One region of the Paraburkholderia sp. RL17-373-BIF-A genome, then DNA from elsewhere that is predicted to be linked to it. Evidence: riboswitches for the same ligand, from Rfam matches in the RefSeq annotation. Region 1 holds a riboswitch; each other region holds the start of a gene.

Region 1 (7,597 bases):
GGCCGGGCGCATCGACGCGGGTCTCGTGATCGCGCCGCTGCCGCCCCGCCACGCCACCCAGCTCTCGTGGCTGCCGATCGCGCGCGAGCCGCTGGTGATCGCCATGTCGACGGACATGGCAGCGCGCGTGGCCAGCGTCAGCGGCGACGATGCCGACCCGCGCGCCGAATGGCTGGACACGCCGATCAGCCTGCGCGACGTCGCCGATGCACCGCTCGTGGTCTTCCCAAGACGTCTGGCGCCAGGCTTTTATGACATCATTATGGATTGCTACGGCGTGGCGGGCCTCGCGCCCCGGGTCGGCCAGGAAGCGATCCAGATGCAAACGATCGTAAGCCTCGTGTCGGCCGGCATGGGTGTCGCACTGGTGCCGCAATCGTTGCGTAATCTGCGCCGCACCGGCGTCGTGTACCGGCCGCTTTCCGAGTCGGTGCCCGCGATCGAGACGGGCCTCGTCTGGCGGACCGCGGAGGTGAGCCCGGTGCTGGCGGGCTTCATCGACATCGTGCGGGCGCATGCGTCGACCGTCGAGGCGCAGCCATCCACCGCGCCGCGCATTTAGACGCGTCCTCGCGAACGCATTGCCGGCCGGACCGTCCAATGCATGCACCGCAAGGTGCGGGCAGTGCCGCCCACCCAAACCTGCTTCTGAACCTGAACTGCCCATAACAACACGATGCTCATTCACCCCAATTTCGACCCCGTTGCCATTCATCTGGGGCCGCTCGCAGTGCGCTGGTATGGACTGATGTACCTCGTCGCGTTCATCGCGGCGATCGTCGTCGGCCGGCTGCGGTTGCGTTTGCCTTACGTCGCCGCGCAAGGCTGGACCGCCAAAGATATCGACGACATGCTGTTTTACGGCGTGCTGGGCACGATTCTCGGCGGCCGGCTCGGCTACGTGCTGTTCTACAAGGCGAGCTTTTATTTCGCGCATCCGCTCGACATCTTCAAGGTGTGGGAAGGCGGCATGTCGTTTCACGGCGGCTTTCTCGGCGTGACGTTTGCCATGGTGCTGTTCGCGTACCAGCGCAAACGCTCGTGGCTGCAAGTTACCGACTTCGTCGCGCCGATGGTGCCCACCGGCCTCGCGGCAGGGCGCCTCGGCAACTTCATCAATGGCGAGTTGTGGGGCCGCGTGACCGATCCGTCGGCGCCGTGGGCCATGCTGTTTCCGGGCGCCGCGCCCGACGACGCCGCGTGGCTCACCGCGCATCCGCAATTGGCCGCGCAATGGCATCTGAACGAAGTGTTCGCGCAATATCACATGCTGCCGCGCCATCCGTCGGAGCTGTATGAAATCGCGCTGGAAGGCGTCGCGCTGTTCTTCGTGCTGTTCTTCTTCTCGCGCAAACCGAAGCCGATGGGCGCGATTTCCGCCGTGTTTCTGATCGGCTACGGCCTCGCGCGCTTCACGGTCGAATTCGCGCGTGAGCCGGACGATTTCCTCGGTCTGCTGGCCATGGGGCTTTCCATGGGCCAATGGCTGTCGCTGCCGATGATCCTCGCCGGTATCGCCATGCTGGTGTGGTCTTATCGCCGCGCGCGTCGTGAACCGGCGCAGGCGGTCAGTGCGAGTTGATCTGACTGACCGCTACGTTTTATCGTAGCCAATGAGAAAAAGCCACGGCATGCCGTGGCTTTTTCTCTTACTGCGTCAAAGCACCGCTGCGACCAGTAAAGCGCGTTACTTCATCTGCACCGAGCCCGACACATTCACAGTCACCGTCGACGTGCCGCCTTCGATCGGCACCGGCGCCGAAGCCTTCGCGTCGGCGCCCATGGCGCGTGCGCTCATCATCATCATCGGACGCGGCATCACGCCGTTGTGGCCGAGGTTGACCTCGCGAATCGAATAACCGCTGTAGCCGAACGCCTGCGCGGATGAAGCGGCCTGCTCGCGGAACGACTTGATCGCTTCGCCGGTGAGCTTCTGCTCGGCCGCGCGCTGCGCTTCAGGCGAGAGCGAGAACTGCACGTTGCCGACCTGCATGATCGATGCCATTTGACCCGCGAGTTTCGACACCGCGGCGAAGTCGTGCGATTCGAGCACGATCTCCGTGCGGCCGCGCCATGCGGAAATGCGCCCGTCACGGTCGGTGGACGGATAGATCGCGAACGAACCCGTGCGTGCCGTTACGCCGTTCACACCCTTGGCCTTTTGCAGCGCCGAATCGGCGCGCTGGTTCAGCGTTGCCGTGAGCGCCGACGGATCGCTCGCTTCCTGCTCGTAGAACAGCGTGATATCGACGACGTCTTGCGGCACTTCCGCGCTGGCCTGCGCGTTGAGCGACAGCACGCCGGCCGGCTGATATTGCATGACGCCTTGCGCGCGTGCGACGGCCGGCGTCAGTGCGAGCGCGGCAGGCGCGGCGCAGACGAGAGCGAAAGCGAGTGCACGTGCGGTGTTTTTCGTCATTGTTGGACTCCTTGCTTGAACAGGTTGTGCACGATCGGGGCAAGCGCCGCGCAATGGCACGGCGTTTGCGAGTCCCGTTTTTGAGTCCGTTAGGCGCTTGTAACCTGAGCTTGGTTCCCCGGTTTGACGTTGCTTTAACGTTTGCGTGTGCATGAATACGCGTCGCGCATCCATCAGGCATGCAAGCTCAAGCGAGCCGCTTGGTAATGAAGCGCCATTCGGCTTCGGTCACCGGCGTGATCGACAGGCGGTTGCCTTTGGCGAGCACGCGCATGTCCTTGAGTTCGTCATGCTCGCGCAGCGCGGCGAGCGGAATCAGCGGGATCTTCTTCTTGAACACCACATCGACGAGCACCCAGCGCGGCGTTTCCTGCGACGACTTCGCGTCGTAATAGGGACTCTTCTTATCGAACTGCGTGGGGTCCGGATACGCGGTGGACGATACCTCGGCGATACCCGCGATGCCGGGCTCGGGACAGCTCGAGTGATAGAACAGCACACCGTCGCCGACCTGCATCATGTCGCGCATGAAATTGCGCGCCTGATAGTTGCGCACGCCGGTCCACGGCAACGTGCGATGCGGTGCGTTGGCGAGATGATCGATGCTTGCTTCGTCCGGTTCGGACTTCATTAGCCAGTAGCGCATGAATCGAATTGAACGTTAAGGGGTTGAAGATGCGGAGAAAATCGGCGTACAAAAAACAGCGCCCAAAGAAAAACGGCACCGAACCGAAGTCCGATGCCGTTCTAAATAAGGTCCCCGCCTTAGCCGCTAGGCCGGCATCCTGAACCGGGGGTTCAGAATTGGTCGCAGTTAGCAACACTTCGGGTACATCAGACAGAGTGACGCGCACACCCGTGCTACAAATTTCCGCAACCGTGCACATGGCATTGGTTCAAGGAATATATGACCTTGGCGAACCAGGCAGGGAAGCTAAACCGATGAAGCTGAACTACCGATTGAACTCAAACGTTTGCTGAATCTTGCACGTCTTGTGCTCACGCACTCCGTTTGAATCCGCCGCCGATCTCAGGACCGGCAGCACGATAACACACGACACTTACTGCATGCTGTACTGCTCAATCACAGTACCTAACTGTTCGTTCATTTGATGCATTGTACGCCGGATTTCTTCAGCGGGAAATGCTTCTCCGTGTCTCACGCTCGATTGCAGTCTAAGCAGTTCCGATGCCAGCGACAGCGCAGCCATGACAGCAATGCGGTCCGTGCCGCGCACGTTGCTGTTATTGCGGATCTTCGACATTTCGGCGTCGACGCGTGCGACCGCTTCGAGCAGCGCCGCTTCCGTTTCCGGCGAGCAGGCGAGGCGATAGGGCACGCCGAGAATCGATACTTCGATCTGCTTGGTGGTCATGCATTTTCTCCGTGGCGGGTCACGTCGCTCTCAGCTTCGACTTCATGCTGAGCCGGCTCGAGCAGATCGAGCTGGTTGTCCGGCTCGCTGTTCGCGCGGGCACGCGGCAGCTTCTCGAGAATCGCATTCAGGCGCACCTGTGCGTCGTCGATCTTCGCCGATAGCGCGTCGCGTTCCGCCTGCAGCGCGTTACGTTCCTCGCGCAGCATCGCAAGTTCCGTGCGCGTGGCTTCGACTTCGGCGCGCGATTGGGCGAGCTGCTCTTCGAGCGCGAGTCGCGCTTCATTGTGGCGTTGGCTGATCGCAATCAGCTTGCCGATATTCTGTGAAAGTGTTTCGAGTTCGGTGAGCATGTGCTGCGTCCTCTAAAGACATCGCATTTTAGCGCGGAATGTCGCAGGTTCCGACAATTGTCTCGTTTCGAGACGTAACAACATCGCTTTGTGCAGGCTTTTATCGACCATATGATGAAAAAGTACTCACGCGTCGGACAATAGCCTGCACTTAACAGAACAGACGGCCCACGGTCCCGGCATTATTGACGGACCCCGAGGCCGCTCCTAAACTTGCCGCACTCTGGTGCCCGCGTGCGCTTTTCAACGGCGCGCGCAGTTAAACGGGAAGCAGGGCGCGCCGTTCACGTGAACGCGTCAACCTGCGCTGCCCCCGCAACGGTAAGCGACCGCATTCGTCATGCAAGTCGATTCTGATCGCGTGTTGGAAGTTCAACTCGCGAGTGTGCCACTGCGCGTCACGCGTGGGAAGGCGGAATCGATGTGTCGCCAGCCCGGATACCGGCCAGAGGGAGAGGCACGTCACGCGCGAAAATGTTAAATACGCGGGCGCCTCGTTACGCATCGGCCTGCGGGGAAGCGGGCCGCGCACGCTATCCACAGGACTTTCATCCCATGCTGTCCCCCTTCGCCCGCGCGGCGTTGCTCGCCTTCGCGGGCCTGCCGATCGTCGTGCCTGCGCAAGCTGCTCCTTCATCTTCTTCTTCGTCCTCGGCGGCGGATTCATCGGCCGCCGTGCCGTCTTCGGCGGTGCTGTCGCCCGTGGTGGTGACCGCGGAGCGCGGGCCGCAAGCACTCGCCGATGCGATCCCGCAGACGTCGCTGTTCGATCAGCAGGATATCGCCGACACCACCGCGACCGATTTGCCCGGCCTCCTGCAACTCGCGCCCGGCGCGCAAATCTCGCGTACAGGTGGCCCTGGTTCGACGACCAGCCTCTATTTGCGCGGCGCGTCGTCGACGCAATCGCTGCTGCTGATCGACGGCGTGCGGGTCGATTCGGTGAGCCTGGGTGCGCCGCAACTCGCGCAGATTCCGCTCGACCAGATCGATCACGTCGAGGTGGTGAACGGCAACGTGTCGGCGTTGTACGGCTCGGGCGCGATTGGCGGCGTGGTGCAGGTATTCACGAAAGAGGGCGGTGACCACCCGCCGCGTTTCAATTTTTCGCTGGGCTACGGCAGCTATCACACGCAGACGCAGCAGGCAGGCGTGAACGGCGCATTGGATAAAGACGGCAAGACGACCTTCAGCATTTCGCTCGCGCGGTCGAAGGACGACGGCTTCTCGTCGCTCAATCCACGTGAGGCGCCCAACGCCAATCCGAATGCGAACGGCTATCTGAACGAGAGCATCTCGGCTTCGCTGCGCCACAAGTTCAACGACAAATGGGATGCCGGCGCCAGCTACTTCCAGTCGAACGGCAACAACAGCTACGACAATGCGTACGGCGTGCCGACCGATCTGAACAACCTGTACAGCAAAGTGCGCCAGGTCTCGGTGTTCGCGAACGGCAGGCTGACCGACTGGTGGACGACGCACTTCATCGTCGCCGAAGGTGACGACCGCAGCGTGTCGAATACCAACGGCGTGTACAACGGCCGCTTCGATACCGACAATCGCCAGTACACATGGCAGAACGATTTCGCGCTGGCCGCGCAGCAGAAGTTGCAGGTCGGCTATGAGCATCTCGATCAGAGCCTCGATTCGGATACGTTCGCGGCGCCCGACCGGCATGTGGATTCGGGTTTCGTCGGCTATACGGGGCGCTTCGGGCGCAACCAGATTCAGGCCAACGTGCGGCGCGACCAGTATTCCGATTTCGGCGGAGCGAACAGTTACTATCTCGGCTATGGCTTCGACATCACCGGCCATTGGAAGGTGACCGCAAGCTATTCGGATTCGTTTCGCGCGCCGAGCTTCGACGATCTGTACTATCCGTTCAGCGGCAATCCGTTGATCCAACCGGAGCGCAGCCATTCGATCGAAGCCGCGCTGCAGTACGCATCGAATGCGCTCGGCGTGATGCGCCTGACCGCATTCCAGACGCGCTACGCGAATCTGATTAACTATGAGCAGGTGACGCCCGGTATCTATCTGGCACAGAACGTCGGCCATGCAAAGGTGCAGGGGCTCGAAGGATCGTGGAGCGGCCATGTCGGCAAGACGGACGTGCGCGCGTCGGTGACGCTGCAAAATCCCGTCGACCTCGACAACGATGCCGACCTCGTGCGGCGTGCGCGGCGCTTCGGGGCGCTGACGGTGAACCGCAGCATCGCCGCGTGGCGCGTCGGCGGCGAGTGGATCGTGAGCGGCCCGAGCAATGACAGCAGCGGCAAGCTGGGCGGCTATGGCGTGGTGAATCTGTCGGCGCGCTACAACATCACGAAAGCATGGTACGTGGCCGCGCAAATCCAGAATCTGTTGGACAAGGACTATGAAACGGCCTACTCGTATAACTCGCCGCGGCGCGGTGCGTATCTCACGGTTGGTTGGCAGCAGCAGTGAGCGAGTCGCTTCGCTAAGGTCGTGCGGATGAGCCGACACATGAGCCGACACGCGAGTTCGATGCCCGCGACACTGCGCGTGATGAGCGCGAAGCGCGCGGCCGCGATCTGGCTTGCGCTCGCCGTGATCGCGCTGGCGGTGTTGATGGCGTCGCTTGCGTTGGGCAGCGTGTCGCTTGCGCCGATGCGCGTGCTGGCGGCGCTGATGCCGTCGCATGCGTCGTCTGTCGGTTCGTCTGACTTAGCCGCCGAGATCGTCCGCACGCTGCGCCTGCCGCGCGCAGTGGCCGGTTTCGCCTGCGGCGCGTTGCTCGCGCTGGCCGGCGCGTTGCTGCAAGTGCTGCTGCGCAATCCACTCGCCGAGCCCTACGTGTTGGGCGTATCGGGCGGCGCGGCGACCTTTGCGCTGGTCGCGATGATCGCCGGTTGCGCATGGTGGATCGTCGACGCGAGCGCGTTCGCCGGCGCATTCGTGTCGATCCTGCTGGTGCTCGGCCTCGCGCGCCGCGAGTTGTGGCGCGGCGAGCCGCAGGACACGTCGCCGCGCTTGCTGTTGACTGGCGCGGTGATCGCGGCCGGCTGGGGCGCGCTCATTACCTTGTTGCTCAACCTCGCACCCGACAATCGCTTGCGCGGCATGCTGTTCTGGCTGACCGGCGACCTCAACGGCGGCACGATGCCCTGGACGGCGCTCGCCGCCCTCGCTATCGTGCTGGTTGCGATCGTGCCTGTCGCGCCGCGTCTGAATGTGCTGCTGCGTGGCGACGCCGCCGCGCAGGCGTTGGGCGTTGCGGTGATGCCGCTGCGTTTGCGGGTGTACCTGGTGGCTTCGCTGGCGGCGGCCGCGGCGGTGACGACGGCGGGCACCATTGGCTTTGTCGGACTGGTCGTGCCGCACATGCTGCGGCTCGCGTTCGGCAACGATCAGCGCATGCTGCTGCCGGCCGCGGCGCTCGGCGGCGGCGTCGCGGTGATGGGCGCGGACCTGATCGCGCGTACCGT
Region 2 (7,597 bases), on a different contig from region 1:
GGGACAAGTGACTTTGCAGACAGAAAGGGGGAACCGGATTCGCCCGGAAGGTTCACGCGATATGGTTGCGGGTACTAGCGCTGTCGCGCGGACATTTCTGTGGGTCGCTGCTCAAGGACTTCAATCCAAGTGCGTGCCGGGTGTAACGCGTCCCTTGCTGACGTGATGAAAGAAAGTCCAGTTGAGCCACGGCTAGGCGGCAATGTGGTCAAGTACTCTCCACGACAAACTGCCGGTTCAGCATCCTCTCGCCATCTGGTTGAAAGTATTCATTTGGGCGCAGTGTCGCGCGCGCAAAGTTATCAACAGAAATTGTTCGCAAGCCTGTGGATAACCACCCCACAACCGCCCCAACTCCTTGACGCAGAACCCTTCTTGACCACTGCGCGCAAAGCACGGAGAGCGAAGTGCGAGAGCAAGACGCGGAGCGCAACCACCAAACCTGTTGCGCTCACCAAATCCAAAGCATCAAACCGACTTCACCGCCGACCTTCCCCCCACCCGCATAAACGCACTCCGCTCAACCAGCGCCCCAAACAGCAGCCCGATCGTCGCCCACATAATCGCCTGCATGCCCAGCGCCGCGACGCGGAATTTCCACAGCAGCACCGCCGGGAAAGCCTCCGGCACTTCGTTGATCGTGGGCATCGACAACTGCACCGCGGCGATGATCACGATGAACACCGCCGCCCCCACAATCGAGCCGTTCCACGCGCCAAGCTTCATAGCCGCACGGCGCCGCACCTTGAGCGAAAACACCATCGCGGCCAGCGATATCGCAATCATCAGGAAGAACAAACCCGTCCGCGTCCCAATCGTTTCAGGGTCGCCGACCGAAGGCGGGTTCGCCGGATACTTCAGATTCGGCACGACCGCCAGCGCAATGAACGCGCCAAGCGCAAGCCACGCGGACAACGCGCGCGGGCTCAATGCGCCCACTCGTCCATAGGCGTACGCGAACACCAGCGAGAACAGCCCGCCGAATGCCGCGCCGTAAGTCACCACGCCAGTCAACAGGCCGATACCCCGCTGCGTATCGCGGCTCACAATCTCGGGTTCAGCGGCCTCGCCCTTCGCGGCGTCGGCTTTTTCTTCAAACGAAATCGCCTGATTCACCTGCGGCTCGCCCACCACCCGGGCAAAGCCGAACGTGAGCAGTCCCGCGGCGATGCCTGCAAGCATCCCGCGTACCAACAATTTACCAACCATGGTCGACTCCGTTAGTGGCAGGGAAAGCCGAGCAGATGGCGGCCGTCGTGCACGAACTCATGCACGTACATGCCCGGCACCAGCGAGGTGGCGCCCTGTTCCGCACCCACGAAGTAAAGCGCGAGCAACAACAGCAAACCGCCGAACACGACCCAGGGCAACAACTCGCGCAGCGGAATCGGCGTGGGTTGAGCAACAGGCTGGTTGGCGGGATCGAAAACAGCGTCGTTCATGATGGACATCTCCTGGGGTAACGCGCCCCGATAGTCATTGCAGAGGATTGGTGCGAAGCTCAGGTCTGGCTTTCGGCTTGTGCTGCCGATTACAGTGGCGCGACCGCGCCGGGCTCTCACCGGCTTCCGCGCTTCGCAGTCCCGCTATTCTACGCGCTAAACTTCGGCACCCGGCAACGCAAAACGTACGCTTCATCCCGCTCGCGTTCGCCTTCGGGGCGCGGCTTCACAGGACATGAACAGAATGGACACTCGGCTGTTACTGATCAGCCACGCATCGACCGCCGCCCAGCGCGCAGGCCGTTTTCCCGCCGACGACCCGCTCGACGCCCGCGGCCTCGCCGAAGCCCAAGCGGCGCGTACGCGTCTGGAGATCGCGGACGACGCGGACGCTTTCGTCAGCCCGGCCGCCTGCACGCGCGAGACGGCAGCCGCCCTGGGCCTCGCGGCATCGGTCGACGCCGGTCTGGCGGATATGAACTACGGCGCATGGCAGGGGCGGCGGTTGGCCGACCTCGCTGCCAAAGCGCCGCAAGACCTCGCCGCATGGGCGCGCGATCCCGACGCCGCGCCGCACGGCGGCGAGTCGTTCAGTCAACTCGTGAAACGGGTAGGAGAATGGCTCGACGCGCTAAACGGCGCGAAGGATCGTGCACCGAATCATGCGCTCGACGTGATCGCCGTCACCCATGCGCCGGTGCTCCGGGCAGCGATCGTGCATGCGCTAGGGGCATCGCCCGCCGTGTTTCCGCGCATTGAAATCGCGCCGCTTTCGATGATCGAGTTACGGCGCTCGTCGCGCGGCTGGACATGGTGGCCGGCGTCACACTAGCCACCTTCGTGCGGCGGCTTACTTACCCGACACCACCAGACGCAGCTTGTTCGAACCGGTCGGCGTCAGCGTGATGTCGGTCCGCTTGCCCTTCGCACCCAGATAAAAGTGCTGACGTCCCGGCGAATTCTGATCGTGCGTGGCGTCCGGCAGACACGACGCGATGTCCGCTGCGACTGCTTGCAGCGCGTCGGCATTCGAACCGGCGTCGTGATGCGGCGTCCAGCTGCATTGATACGCACCGCGGCTCGCCGAACATTGCGCGTCGTCGCCGTAAGGTTGCGCGACGCCCTTGCCATCGTCCGGCGTCAATGAAGCGAGCCCGCCAGGGGCGGCCGCGACGATCCGTTTCAGTGAGGTACACGGGCTAGGCGCATCGTCGCCATATGCGCTGCCGGTCAGCAACGCGCCTAGCGATGCAGCGGCAAGCGCGGTGGCAAGTATTCGGATTCTATTCATGTCGGCGCGGTCCTTGAAGTCACTCACAGGTATTAGCGCGGTAGCACGCTTCGTGCCCATGCGCACTCACAGCCCAGTACCAAACAAAGCCGCCAGCCCCTGCGCCGAAGCAAAAATCCCCTTGGCATCGTGCCCGACACCATCGATCACATACGTCCGGTGCTTCGCCAATCCTTCCGGATGCCGCAACGCCATATAGCGCGCATAAGCCAGCCCGCGCCCGAGCCGGTGTTCCCCTTGCGTCAGCGCGGCGCATGAACGGTCGAGCGCCGGATGCTGCGGATCGCAATCCGCGCCGCCGAGCAGCACGGTGACGTCACGCTGCGCGTAACGCGCTTCGAGCGCTGCGGCAGAAGCCGCGTCGCCCGCATAGCCCGGCAAATCCTCGAGCCCATATTTCCAGCGATTGAACGACGGACACATCGCCCGATCGAACGCCGCGAATTCGCCGGACGCAACCGGCCGCATCGCATCGAAGTACACATACGACGAAGGATTCGCGACCACGTAGCGCAGCGCGATGCCGCCCGCCGCGAGCGGCGCCTCGTCGCGCGCCACCACCGCATAGCGCTGCACGACTTGTGCGCCGCCTGAGTGCCCCGCGATCACCACTTCGGCAAGCGACGCGAACTGCTCGCGCGAAGCAAGCGTATGCAGAATGGCGTCGAGCACATCGAACGAACTGATCGGCGCGGGACCTTCCGCGTTCTCCCCGCCCATCCAGCTCGTCCAGTCCCAATGCAACGTGGACGGCGGCACCTCGTGCGCCTCGACATCCGCCGTCGCGAGAAACTGCGGCACGATCAGCAGCGTATCGGCCGCACTGCCGCCGGCGAGCGCGCACGAACGCTGCGCGAGTTCGAAATACGTGTCGCCGTTGCGCAGGCGGCCATGAATCAGAATCACGGCGCGTTGGACTTCGCGCGTCGGCGCTAGCCAGTCGCCGTTCGAAAACACGGGCACGGTGCCGCTGCCGGCTTGCGTCGTGACGCTCAGATGCCGGCTTGCGACAACAGCGACCGGATGTTCATTCGGCGCGCGTTCGTCGTCTGTGATGAAAGGCTGGGTCATGCAATAGGCTCGTGGTTGATCAATGGGTGGCGGGCCTCGCCGCCGCGCCGCCCGACATGCGTCCGGCGCGCGTGAAGTACACCATCGCGAGCGACACGAAGCCGGCAAAAATCAGGTAGAACGCGGGCGTGAGACTGCTGCCGGTCACGCGCGTCAAGGCGGTGATGGTGAGCGGCGCCATGCCGCCGAACAGCGTCACCGCGATGTTGTACGAGAGCGCCACGCCCGCCGAACGGCTGCGCACCGGGAACAATGTCGCGAGCATGCCGGGATGCGCACCGGACATTGCGGCGAGGAACACCGTGGCGATCATCTGCGCGATGAACAGATGCCCCGGCGTCGGGTTCGTCACGACGAAGTGATACAGCGGATACACGCAGAGCATCCACGCGATCACGATCGGATAGAACAGCCTGTACGCGCCATAACGATCGGCGAGCTTGCCCGACAGCGGAAACAGAAACAGATTCAGCACGCCGGACACGAACGCGCCGAGCAACGCGGTGGAGAGCGGCAAATGCAATTGCCGTTCGACATACACCGACAGATACGAGTGCCACACATAATTGGTCGCCGCCCCGATGATGATCACGCCCATCGCGCAGATCGCCGCATCGCCGTTGTCGCGGAAGAACTGACGGATCGTGACGCGGGGCGGTTTGTCCTTGTGATCGAGCAGCCGCTCGAACTCCGGCGATTCGGCCACGCGATGCCGGATGTAGAAGCCAAACGGCCCGGCCAACGCGCCGAACAGAAACGGCAGTCGCCAGCCCCACGCCACCAGTTGCTCATGCGTGAGTTGCGTGGTCAGCAGATAGCCGACCCCGGACGACAGCAGCAACGCGAACGCCTGCGCCGACATATTGAAGCTGCCGTAAAACATCTTCTTGTGCGGCGGCGCATACTCGACCAGCATCGCCGATGCCGTCGCGAACTGTCCGCCCACGGAGAGCCCTTGCAACAGGCGCGCGAGCACCACCAGCAGCGGCGCCGCGATGCCAATGCGCGCATAGCCCGGCGTGAGACCCATCAGCAGCGTGCTGGCCGCCATCGAAATGATCAGCAGCGAAAGCGCTTTGCGGCGCCCCGCGCGGTCCGCGTAGATGCCGAGCAGAATGCCGCCGATCGGCCGCACGATGAAACCGACGGCGAACGTGGCGAGCGTCAGCATGATCGACACGAAGCCACTGCCGCCGGGAAAGAACACTTGCGCGATGATCTTCGCGAAGTAGCCGTAGATCAGAAAGTCGAACCACTCTAAGCCGTTACCGAGGACGGAGGCGAAGATCGCGCGCCGCACCATCGACGGACTCAAGGCGTTCGACGCGTCGGCTTCGGACGCGGTACCGTCGCGCTGATTGAAGGTCGCTTCGCTCATTGCTCGCATCCCGGAGTGTCGAACATCGCCGCCAGCGCGCACACCGACGTCAGCATGCGCGCGCCGTTGTGCCCCACGCCCGGCACGATATGAAAGCGCTGCTTCAAACCGTCCGGATGACGCGACTGGATATACCGGTAGTACGCCTCGGCACGCGCGACGCGTTGCGGCCCTTGCGCTTCGGCGGCGCAGGTTCTGTCGAGCGCGCTTTGCTGCGGATCGTCATCCGCGCCGCCGACGAGGTAGTCGATCCGGCGCGCCGCATAGGTCGCTTCGAGTTGCGCGGGCGTTCGGTCGTCGAGATAGGGCGGCCGGTTGTCCATGCCGTATTTCCATTGATTGAAGTCGGGACATTGCGCGGCATCGAACGGCGCGGCAATGCCTTGCGCGTTGGGCCGTTGCGCATCGAAATAGGCATACGTGGACGGACTCGCCACGACGTAACGCACGTCGATGCCCTCGCCGGTCAGCGCGGCGATGTTGCGCGCCGCGACGGCGTAGCGTTGCACGACTTGCCCGCCGCCCGAATGCCCGGCAAACACCACGTGCCGCAGATTGGGAAACAGCTTGCGATCGGCGAGACGCGCGACGATCGCGTCGAGCACCTCGTAGGAACTGATCGGCAGCGGCGCGCGCGCCGCTTCGCCGCCCATCCAGGCGTCGCCGGTCCAGCGCAGCAGATCGGCGGGCTCGTCATGCACGCGCGTGTCGAGCGTGGCGAGGAATTGCGGCGCGATCAACAGCGTGGCGTCGGGGTCCGCGTGTGCGGTATCGCGAGCACTCTGCGCGGTGCGAAAGTACACGTCCGCGTTGCGCAGCTTGCCGTGAATCACGATCACCGCGCGCGTCACTTGCGGCTGCGCGACGTTCCAATCCTTCGACAGATACAGCGGAAATTCCGCGTGCCCTTGCGGCGTGTCGATCGTGAAGCGCGTATCCGAGATCGTCGCCACCGGCTTCAGATGCGGCTCGTAAGCATGGACCGCGAGCGCGGGTTGCGCGAGCGTCGCTAGCAGGGCAGCGGCGGTTGACGCACACAGCACCCCAATACGTCGTGAAAGATTGAAAGTCATGCAGCTTGCTCCTGATCGCCGTGTACTGTCTTGAACGCGGCGCATCGTCGAATCCGTCGTTGAAAAACCGAATACTTAGAACCGGTGGCGAATACCGAGCGTCACACCGGTCTGGTTCGGACCGAATGCGGTGTCGCTCGTCAGGCCGACGGGCGTGTACTGGTCGTTAGCGTAGTGCGTGGACGCGGCATACGCGACCGTTGCGTACACATCGGTTCGCTTCGAAAGAATATAGTCCGCCCCCAGCACGCCCATCAACGAGTTCGACACGTTGTCCGCCTTGTTGCTCTGGTAGTACGCGGCGGCCGTCAGGCGGAAAGCCGGCGCGATCAGATAACGCACGCCGCCGAACCACAATGCCGACGACACCGACTTGCCCTTGGTCGGGTTAAACAAATAGTGCTCATAGCCGCCCATCAGCGTGACGTCGCCGAGCTGCTCGCGCGCCGAGGCGCTCCAGTTGCGCGACTTGGTCCACATGCCGGTCGAGTTGATCGCGCCGTTGCGGTAGTCGTAGGCCACCGCGGCGGCAAAGCTGCCCATGTCGTAATCGAGCGCGCCGCCGTAGGCCGCGCTGCTCTGAAACGAATCCGCCGAGCCGCCGAAGCTGTAATCCGCCGTCGCCGTCAAACCGCCGAAGCGGCCCACATATTTGACCGAGTTGTTCACGCGCGCCTTGAACGAAAAGCCGTCGACGGATCCGGTGGTCGGCATCCACGTGTATTGCTGGCCGAACACCATCGGGTCGTATTTGATGAGCGTGTCGTACATCGCCGTGTACTGCAAGCCCGCCGACAGTGCGCCGTAGGCATTCGAAAGTCCCACTGCGGCCGTGCGGTTGAACAGCACGCCGGCGCTCGCGTTGGTGCCGTCGTTGCCGTTGAAGCCCGCTTCGAGAATGAAGAACGCTTTGTTGCCGCCGCCGAGATCTTCGGCACCGCGAAAGCCGAAGCGCGAATTACTCAAGCCGCCGGAATTCTCGCGGACCAGCGAGCCGCCGCCGGCGCCGGCATGGTTGAGAAATTCGAGGTTGGTGTCGATCACACCGTATAACGTGACCGATGCTTGCGCATGCGCGCCGGCGCAACTCATGACGGCCAGGGTGGCCACCGCACATTGTTTTTTCATTGACGTCTCCACGTTTTGTTTTATTTCGCGTTCATTTCCTATGCGATGGACGAGATCGTAGGATCGGCCGTGGCAAATGTAAAATACCTGTTTTAAGCACAACCCATATTTATTCGATATGGCAGCGAGCCGACCTTCGAGCGCTGTCCGGGAGACGAAACACCATGGAGCTGCGGCATCTGCGTTACTTTCTGGCGGTCGCCGAAGAAGGACA
Region 3 (7,597 bases), on a different contig from region 1:
CCGGCCAGCGTGGCGGCGTGCAGTTCAGGGTAGCCGCCGGGAAGATACAAAGCGTCGGCGTGTTCCGGCAGTGCTTCGTCGGCGAGCGGCGAGAAGAAGGCGACTTGCGCGCCGAGTGCTTCCAGCAGCGCGATGTTGGCCGGATAGATGAACGAGAACGCGGCGTCGCGCGCAATCGCAATCGTCTTGCCTTCCAGCAGGCGCGGCAGGACGTCCGATAAGGGCGCGCCGAATTCGACAGGCGGTGGCAGTTCGGCGAGCGCGGTGCGGCCTAGAGTGTCAGCGGCACGATCCAGGCGCGCGTCGAGATCGTCGATTTCGTCCGCCTGATGCAAGCCGAGGTGACGATCGGGCAGCGCGATTTCATCGCTGGCGGCAATGTGTCCGCACCAACGCAACTCCGGCGGCAACGCTTCTTCGAGCATCTGCGCATGCCGCGCGGAGCCGACGCGATTGGCGAGCACGCCGTAAAACGGCACCTGCGGCCGGAATTGCGCGAGACCGAAGGCGACCGCGCCGAAGGTCTGCGCCATCGCCTTCGCCGAAATCACCGCGAGCACCGGCACGCCGAACGTGGTGGCGAGATCGGCGCTGCTCGGCGTGCCGTCGAACAGACCCATCACGCCTTCGATCAGGATCAGATCGGCTTCGGCGGCCGCTTGCGCGAGCAGCGTGCGGCAGGCGGCTTCGCCCACCATCCATAGATCGAGTGAGAGCACGGGCGCGCCGCTCGCGCGCGCCAGAATCATCGGATCGAGAAAGTCCGGTCCGGTCTTGAAGACGCGCACGCGTCGCCCCAGCCGCCGATGGTAGCGCGCGAGACCCGCCGTGATCGTGGTCTTGCCTTGGCCCGACGCGGGCGCGCTGATGAACAGGGCGGGGCACGCGGCCATCGCTCAGAACTCCACGCCGCGCTGCGCTTTCACGCCTTGCTCGCGATACGGATGCTTGACGATGCGCATTTCGGTGACGAGATCGGCGGCTTCGATCAACGCGTCCGGCGCGTGGCGGCCGGTCACCACCACATGCAGCATGGGCGCGCGCGCGGTCAGCACCGCGAGGACTTCGTCGAGCGGCAGGTATTCGTACTTGAGCACCGTGTTCAACTCGTCGAGGATCACCATCTGGTAATCGCCGCTCTCGATCATGCGGCGCGCTTCGTTCCAGCCTTTGCGGGCGGTCGCGATGTCGGCGTCGCGGTTCTGCGTGTTCCAGGTGTAGCCGTCGCCCATCGTGACGAAATCGCAGTTGGCGATTGCGCCGAGAAAGTCGCGCTCCGACGTGTGCAGCGCGCCCTTGATGAACTGCACGACGCCGAGGCGCATGCCGTGGCCGAGCACGCGCACGGCCATGCCGAATGCGGCGGTGGTTTTGCCTTTGCCGGTGCCGGTGTTGACGATCAGCAGGCCTTTTTCGACGGTGGCGTTGGCCTGTTTTTTCTCGTGGCCTTCGCGGCGACGCTCGGTCATGCGTTGATGCGATTCGGGATCGGTCTTCATGGCAGGTCCTGTTACTGAGTGTCGTTGTTCGGGTGTTCACTATCGGCGTGCGCGGCGCTCGAAGCAATCGCCACGGTGACGCCGGCATGGACGGTTTTGCGCACGACGAGGCGGGCTCGATCCGCATTGAGCGCGCCGGGTTCGCCGAGCCCGGCAGTCGCGCCGAGCAGCGCACACGGCTCGCAAACACCGTCCACGCCGAGATGCTCGCGCACCGCCGCCGAAGGCTCCGCCACGGGCATCGACGCGATCTGATCAAGGCTGAAGAATGTCAGCGGCAGCGCATGACGTGCGCAAAATTCGAGCAGGCCCGTTTCGTGGGCTTTGGTATCGAGCGAGGCCACGCTGCGGATTTCGTCGAACGAATGCGCGCCGAGCGCGGCGCGCACCGCGGCTTCGATCTGCGCAGCCGGGCTGTGCAAACGGCAACCGATGCCGACGCTCAGCGTTTTCATTGCGTATCCGTTCCGTCTGCGGGCGGCGTTGCAGCGTCGGCCTGCGCCGCCGCGCGCTCCAAGGCTAGCGACGCCACACCGCCGATCACCACGATCGCCGGCGAGCCGAGCCCGGCGCGCGCGACGGTGTCGGCGAATTCGTCGAGCCGCGCGAGCGCATGGCGTTGCTCGGGACGCGTGGCCGATTCGATCGCCGCGCACGGCGTGTCGGCGCTCATGCCGGCCGCGAGCAACGCGCCGACGATATCGTTGAGCCGCCGCATGCCCATGTAGATCACGAGCGTCATGCGGGTGGCCGCGAGCGCGGCCCAGTCCGGCTCGCCGCTGCCCGCGCCGTGTCCGGTGACGAACACCACGCCCTGCGCGTGATCGCGATGCGTGACGGGAATGCCGATCGCCGCGGGCGCCGCGATTCCCGCAGTAATGCCGTTGATGACTTCCACCTCGATGCCCGCCGCGTGCAGTGCCTGCTGTTCTTCGCCGCCACGGCCGAATACGAACGGATCGCCGCCTTTCAAACGCGCGACGCTGCGCCCGGCCCGCACATGTTCGAGCAACTGCGCGACGATGCCGTCCTGCGGCGTGGATGGATGGCCGCCGCGTTTGCCGACGTAGACGACGAGCGCGTCGGCGCGCGCGAACTGCAGCACCTCGGGATTCACCAGATCGTCGACCAGCACCACGTCGGCCTGCGCCAATGCACGGGTGGCCTTGATGGTCATGAGTTCGACGTCGCCGGGGCCGGCGCCGATCAGCCAGGCGCGGGTCATCGCGGCGTGCATGGCGAGCGCCATGTCGTGACAAGCGGAAAGGGGTAAAGCGCGGACGGTCGCCAGGCGGCGGACTTTGGGGTCATGCGGTACGACGGATTCAGGCACGGCGCAATGTGTGGCGCGTAGCGATTCCAGCCGGAATCCGCATACGTGGACACACTATGTCGTGCTTCAGCGCCTTCACATCCGTCCCTCGCGGATTCCGGCTGCCGGCGGCGCGATGTTGCCCTGAGGTTCGCCGCCTCCGCGTCTGGCCGGTATCCGGGCTGGCGGCCTCATGCGCTTTGCCTTCCCGTCCACATTCGCTGGAATGTGCTGGACAGTGGCATCGAAAAAACGCATGCGCGGCGCAAGACAACTCAAGATTGCGCCGCAGGTCGCTTACCGTTGCGGGGACAGCACAGGTTGAGCGCATGGAGCGCCGCCTGTTTCCCGTTTAACTGCACACGCGAATGCATGTGCGGGCACCAAACGCGCGCATACGATAGCACATGGCGCCCCGCCCGATAAGCGCTTGCGGCTTGCGGTTCCTTGACGGCACCGGGCCGCGGGCCTACACTCGCACGCACTTTGGTGCTCGTATGCGCGCTCGTGCGCATGCAGTTAAACGGGAAACAGGGTGCCCACCTGCCATGGATCGGGTCAACCTGTGCTGCCCCCGCAACGGTAAGCGAAATGTGGTGCTAAGTTCAGTTCATTAGCGCCGCGGAGCCGGCTTCGATGTCCACGCGCAAGGCCGCGTCGGCATATCACCACTGGGCGAGAAATCACTCGCCCGGGAAGGGGAAGCGGCGCTTTCGCCAGCCCGGATACCGGCCAGAATACGAAGGACGAACGCCGCGGGGATGCGGCGCTGCGTTCATGACCTCATTCCCGCTTTCTGTTTTTCTGTTGTCGCGGCAACGCCGTCGTTCGTCCCCGTGTTTTGTTATCGTCGTGGCTGGCCGGGCCTGTGCCTCGTTTTGCCCGGCGTAGGCAGATGGCCATACAGACACAGCGGCGTGCGCGTGCAACTCCTACGGATGGACCTCACGATGCAAACTCAAATGCGCAAGATCCCCGTCACCATCGTCACGGGCTTTCTCGGCAGCGGCAAGACCACGCTGCTGCGGCATATTCTTCAGCATGCGGGCGGCAAGCGCATCGCGGTGATCGTCAACGAGTTCGGCGAACTCGGCATCGACGGGGAAATCCTCAAGGGTTGCGGCATAGGTTGCGATGAAAACGGTGTCGAAACCGAAGGCCAACTGTATGAACTCGCGAACGGCTGCTTGTGCTGCACCGTGCAGGAAGAGTTTTTTCCGGTGATGGAAAAGCTCGTGGAACGCCGCGATCAGATCGATCACGTGCTGATCGAGACGTCGGGTCTCGCGTTGCCGAAGCCGCTGGTGCAGGCCTTCAACTGGCCGCAGATCAAGAACAGTTTCACCGTCGATGCCGTGGTCACCGTGGTGGACGGCCCGGCCGCCGCGAGCGGTCAGTTTGCCGACAACCCCGTCGCCGTGGATGCGCAACGCAAGGCCGATCCGAATCTCGATCACGAGTCGCCGTTGCACGAACTGTTTGAAGATCAGTTGTCCGCGGCCGATCTGGTGATTCTGAACAAGACGGATTTGCTCGACGACGCGCAGCAAAGCGCGGTTGAAGTGTTGCTCCGCGAGGAGATTCCGCCGCAAGTGAAGATCGTGCGCGCGCACATGGGGCAACTCGATCTGCACACGTTGCTGGGCCTCGAAGCGGCCTCGGAAGACACGATCCACTTGCGCCACGATCACCACGGTTCCGCCGACGACGCCGACCACCATCATGACGAATTCGACTCGGTGGTCGTGCAGGCGAATGTGTCGTCGCGCGAAGCGGTGATCGCTGCGTTGCAGCGTCTGGTCGAAACGAACACGATTTACCGCGTCAAAGGTTTCGCGGCGCTGCCGGGCGCGGCGATGCGTCTCGTGATCCAGGGCGTGGGCCGGCGCTTCGACAGCTATTTCGATCGACGCTGGCAGGCCGGCGAAAGCGGCCCGAGCCGCTTCGTGCTGATCGGCGAGGATCTCGATCAGGCCGCGTTGCAGCGCGCGTTCGACGCGGCGCTCGGCGTGCCGTCGAGCGCCGAAACGCAACAGGCGTAAGCGCTCATGCATCTGCTGCGTACCACGCCCGGCGGTTTTGTCGACGATACGCAAGGCGTGATCCGTATCGATCAGCAGCCCGCGGATATCGTGGTGCTCAGCTCCGCCGATACCACGCTGTCGCTGCTGGCGAGCGTTTTTCCGCGCCTGGGTGAGGGCTTCCCGAGCGTGCGGCTCGCGAACGTCACGTATTTGCGGCAATCGGCGTCGGTCGATTTCTATGTCGAAGACGTCTTGCAGCATGCACGCGTGGTGGTGGTCGATCACCTCGGCGGCGAGGCGTATTGGCCTTACGGCATCGAGCAGGTGGTGGCGCTCGCCGAGCGCAAGCAGCAGACGCTCGCGATGTTTTCCGGCGATCTGCAGGAAGATCCGAACCTGCTCGCGCGCAGCACCGCGAGCGCCGATCTGTGCCATCAGCTGTGGCGCTATCTGCGTGAAGGCGGCCCACAAAATGCCGAGGCGTTCCTGCGCTGTATCGCGCACCGTGTCTGCGGGTGGGGACGCGAACCGGCGCCGCCGCGCGCGTTGCCCGCCGCGACGCTCTACCATCCCGAGCGTGACACGCCGACGGTTGCCGATTGGCAGGCGCGCTGGCGGCGGGACGCGCCGGTCGCGGCGATCCTGTTCTACAAGGCGCATCTGCAGGCGGCCAATACGGCCGTGTTCGATGCGCTGATCGACGCGCTCGAATCGCAAGGTCTGAATCCGCTGCCGATCGCGATTACTTCGCTGAAAGATGCGATGAGCCGAGACGTCGTGCAGTCGCTGTGCGCGCAGCACGAGGTCGCGTTGGTGCTGAACACGACCGCCTTCGCCGCGTCCGCGATCGACGACCCCGAGCCACTTGCGCTCGCCGGCGACGCTCCGGTGTTCCAGGTGATCCTGAGCGGCGGCAATCGCGAGGATTGGGTCAAGGACAATCAAGGCCTCAATTCGCGCGATATCGCCATGCATATCGCGCTTCCGGAAGTGGATGGCCGCATCATCACGCGCGCGATCAGTTTCAAGGGACTCGCGTACCGTTGTCCTCACACTCAGGTCGACGTGGTGCGTTATCAGCCTGACGCCGAACGAGTGGGCTTTCTCGCTGAACTGAGCCGGCGCTGGTGCCGTCTGCGTTCATTCGATAACGCGGACAAGAAACTCGCGCTGATCCTCGCCAACTATCCGATGAGCGAAGGGCGCATCGGCAATGGCGTGGGCCTCGATACGCCCGCCTCGGTGGTCGGCATTCTGTCGATGCTGCGCGCCGAGGGCTATCGTCTCACCGACTTGCCCGCGAACGGCGACGCGTTGTTGAAGAAGCTCACCGAAGGCGTGACCAACGATCCGGTCGTGCGCGATCTGCGTCCCGCGCTGCAAAGCCTCGCGCTCGACGACTATCTCGGGCACTTCAATGCGTTGCCCGCCGAGGCGCGCCAGGCGCTGAACGCGCGTTGGGGTACGCCCGAACAGGACCCGACGCTGCGACGCGGCCGCTTCATGATCGCGGGCTGGCGCTGCGGACAGGTGTTCGTCGGCATTCAACCGTCGCGTTCGCGCGAACAGGGCGACTACGCGAGCTATCACGACGCCGAACTCGTGCCGCCGCATGCGTATCTGGCGTTCTATTTCTGGTTGCGTCACCAGTTCGGCATCGACGCAGTCGTGCATGTCGGCAAGCACGGCAATCTGGAATGGCTGCCCGGCAAGAGCGTCGCGTTGAGCGATGCCTGCTGGCCCGATCTGATTCTCGGGCCGATGCCGCATCTGTATCCATTCATCGTCAACGATCCGGGCGAGGGCAGCCAGGCAAAACGCCGCGCGCAGGCCGTCATCATCGATCACCTGATGCCGCCGCTCACGCGCGCCGAAAGTTACGGACCCTTGCAGGATCTCGAGCGCCAGGTCGACGAATATTATGAAGCGCTGATGGTCGACCCGCGCCGCTCGAAGCTGTTGCGGCGCACGATTCTGGCGACCATCGTCGAACATAAGCTGCATGAGGAGCTGAGTCTCGCGGCGCCGAACGGGCAGGACGATGAAGACGCGCTGCTCACGCGCGTCGATGCGTGGTTGTGCGAGTTGAAGGAGGCGCAGATTCGCGATGGCTTGCATACGTTCGGGCAATCGCCTGATGGCGTGCAGCGGCGCGATACGTTGCTGGCGTTGGGGCGTTTTCCGGTCGGCGACGGCCAAGGCGGCAAGGCCGGTTTGATCGACGCGCTGGCGCGTGATCTGCGGATGGATCATCTGTTCGATCCGCTGTCGGTGGACTGGTCGGCGGCGTGGGATGGGCCGCGTCCCGATGTGCTGCAGCGCGTGAGCGATGCGCCGTGGCGGCACTGTGGCGATACGCGGGAACGGTTGGAGTTGCTGGCGGCCGAGTTGCTACGTGATGTGTGTGGCGATCGAACGGACGCATCGGTAGCGCCGTTTTATGCGGCCGGCTTGCCGCAAGCGGAGCAGGTGATCGAGCGTCTGCGTAACGACGTGTTGCCACGGCTCGACGCTTGTGGTCCGCAGGAAATACTTCAATTGAAGCGTGGCCTCGAAGGGCGTTTCGTGCCGCCGGGGCCGAGCGGTTCGCCATCGCGTGGCCGGCCCGACGTGCTGCCCACCGGCCGCAATTTCTATTCGGTCGACACGCGCGCAGTTCCCACGCAAGCCGCCTGGTCGCTCGGCTTGAAATCGGCCCAGCAGTTGATCGAACGGCACTTGCAGGAGAAAGGCGACTATCCGCGCGCCATTGGGCTTTCCGT

What was found. Region 1 has a riboswitch for cobalamin ahead of P0D80_RS44415 (TonB-dependent receptor domain-containing protein). Riboswitches for the same ligand answer to the same signal wherever they lie in the genome.
Region 2: it holds a riboswitch for cobalamin, as region 1 does, so the genes downstream of both, P0D80_RS24755 (CbtB domain-containing protein) here and P0D80_RS44415 (TonB-dependent receptor domain-containing protein) in region 1, are expected to answer to the same signal.
Region 3: it holds a riboswitch for cobalamin, as region 1 does, so the genes downstream of both, cobA (uroporphyrinogen-III C-methyltransferase) here and P0D80_RS44415 (TonB-dependent receptor domain-containing protein) in region 1, are expected to answer to the same signal.

Annotation. Positions count from the first base shown of each region.
Region 1 covers NZ_JARESO010000082.1:8,942-16,538, forward strand. The annotation lists gene P0D80_RS44380 (LysR family transcriptional regulator) at 1-562, shown strand, start outside; gene lgt (prolipoprotein diacylglyceryl transferase) at 677-1,582, shown strand; gene P0D80_RS44390 (SIMPL domain-containing protein) at 1,688-2,419, opposite strand; gene P0D80_RS44395 (EVE domain-containing protein) at 2,607-3,065, opposite strand; RNA gene ssrS (6S RNA) at 3,173-3,354, opposite strand; gene P0D80_RS44405 (cell division protein ZapA) at 3,481-3,795, opposite strand; gene P0D80_RS44410 (ATPase) at 3,792-4,148, opposite strand; cobalamin riboswitch at 4,356-4,612, shown strand; gene P0D80_RS44415 (TonB-dependent receptor domain-containing protein) at 4,704-6,596, shown strand; gene P0D80_RS44420 (FecCD family ABC transporter permease) at 6,636-7,597, shown strand, end outside.
Region 2 covers NZ_JARESO010000020.1:157,951-165,547, reverse strand. The annotation lists gene P0D80_RS24760 (CbtA family protein) at 469-1,209, opposite strand; gene P0D80_RS24755 (CbtB domain-containing protein) at 1,221-1,442, opposite strand; adenosylcobalamin (AdoCbl) riboswitch at 1,445-1,598, opposite strand; gene P0D80_RS24750 (histidine phosphatase family protein) at 1,687-2,274, shown strand; gene P0D80_RS24745 (hypothetical protein) at 2,293-2,733, opposite strand; gene P0D80_RS24740 (alpha/beta hydrolase) at 2,800-3,804, opposite strand; gene P0D80_RS24735 (MFS transporter) at 3,824-5,182, opposite strand; gene P0D80_RS24730 (alpha/beta hydrolase) at 5,179-6,255, opposite strand; gene P0D80_RS24725 (porin) at 6,331-7,383, opposite strand; gene P0D80_RS24720 (LysR family transcriptional regulator) at 7,548-7,597, shown strand, end outside.
Region 3 covers NZ_JARESO010000078.1:4,149-11,745, reverse strand. The annotation lists gene P0D80_RS43800 (cobyrinic acid a,c-diamide synthase CobB) at 1-893, opposite strand, end outside; gene cobO (cob(I)yrinic acid a,c-diamide adenosyltransferase) at 897-1,499, opposite strand; gene P0D80_RS43790 (cobalamin biosynthesis protein) at 1,511-1,954, opposite strand; gene cobA (uroporphyrinogen-III C-methyltransferase) at 1,951-2,724, opposite strand; cobalamin riboswitch at 2,963-3,214, opposite strand; cobalamin riboswitch at 3,282-3,562, shown strand; gene cobW (cobalamin biosynthesis protein CobW) at 3,762-4,853, shown strand; gene cobN (cobaltochelatase subunit CobN) at 4,860-7,597, shown strand, end outside.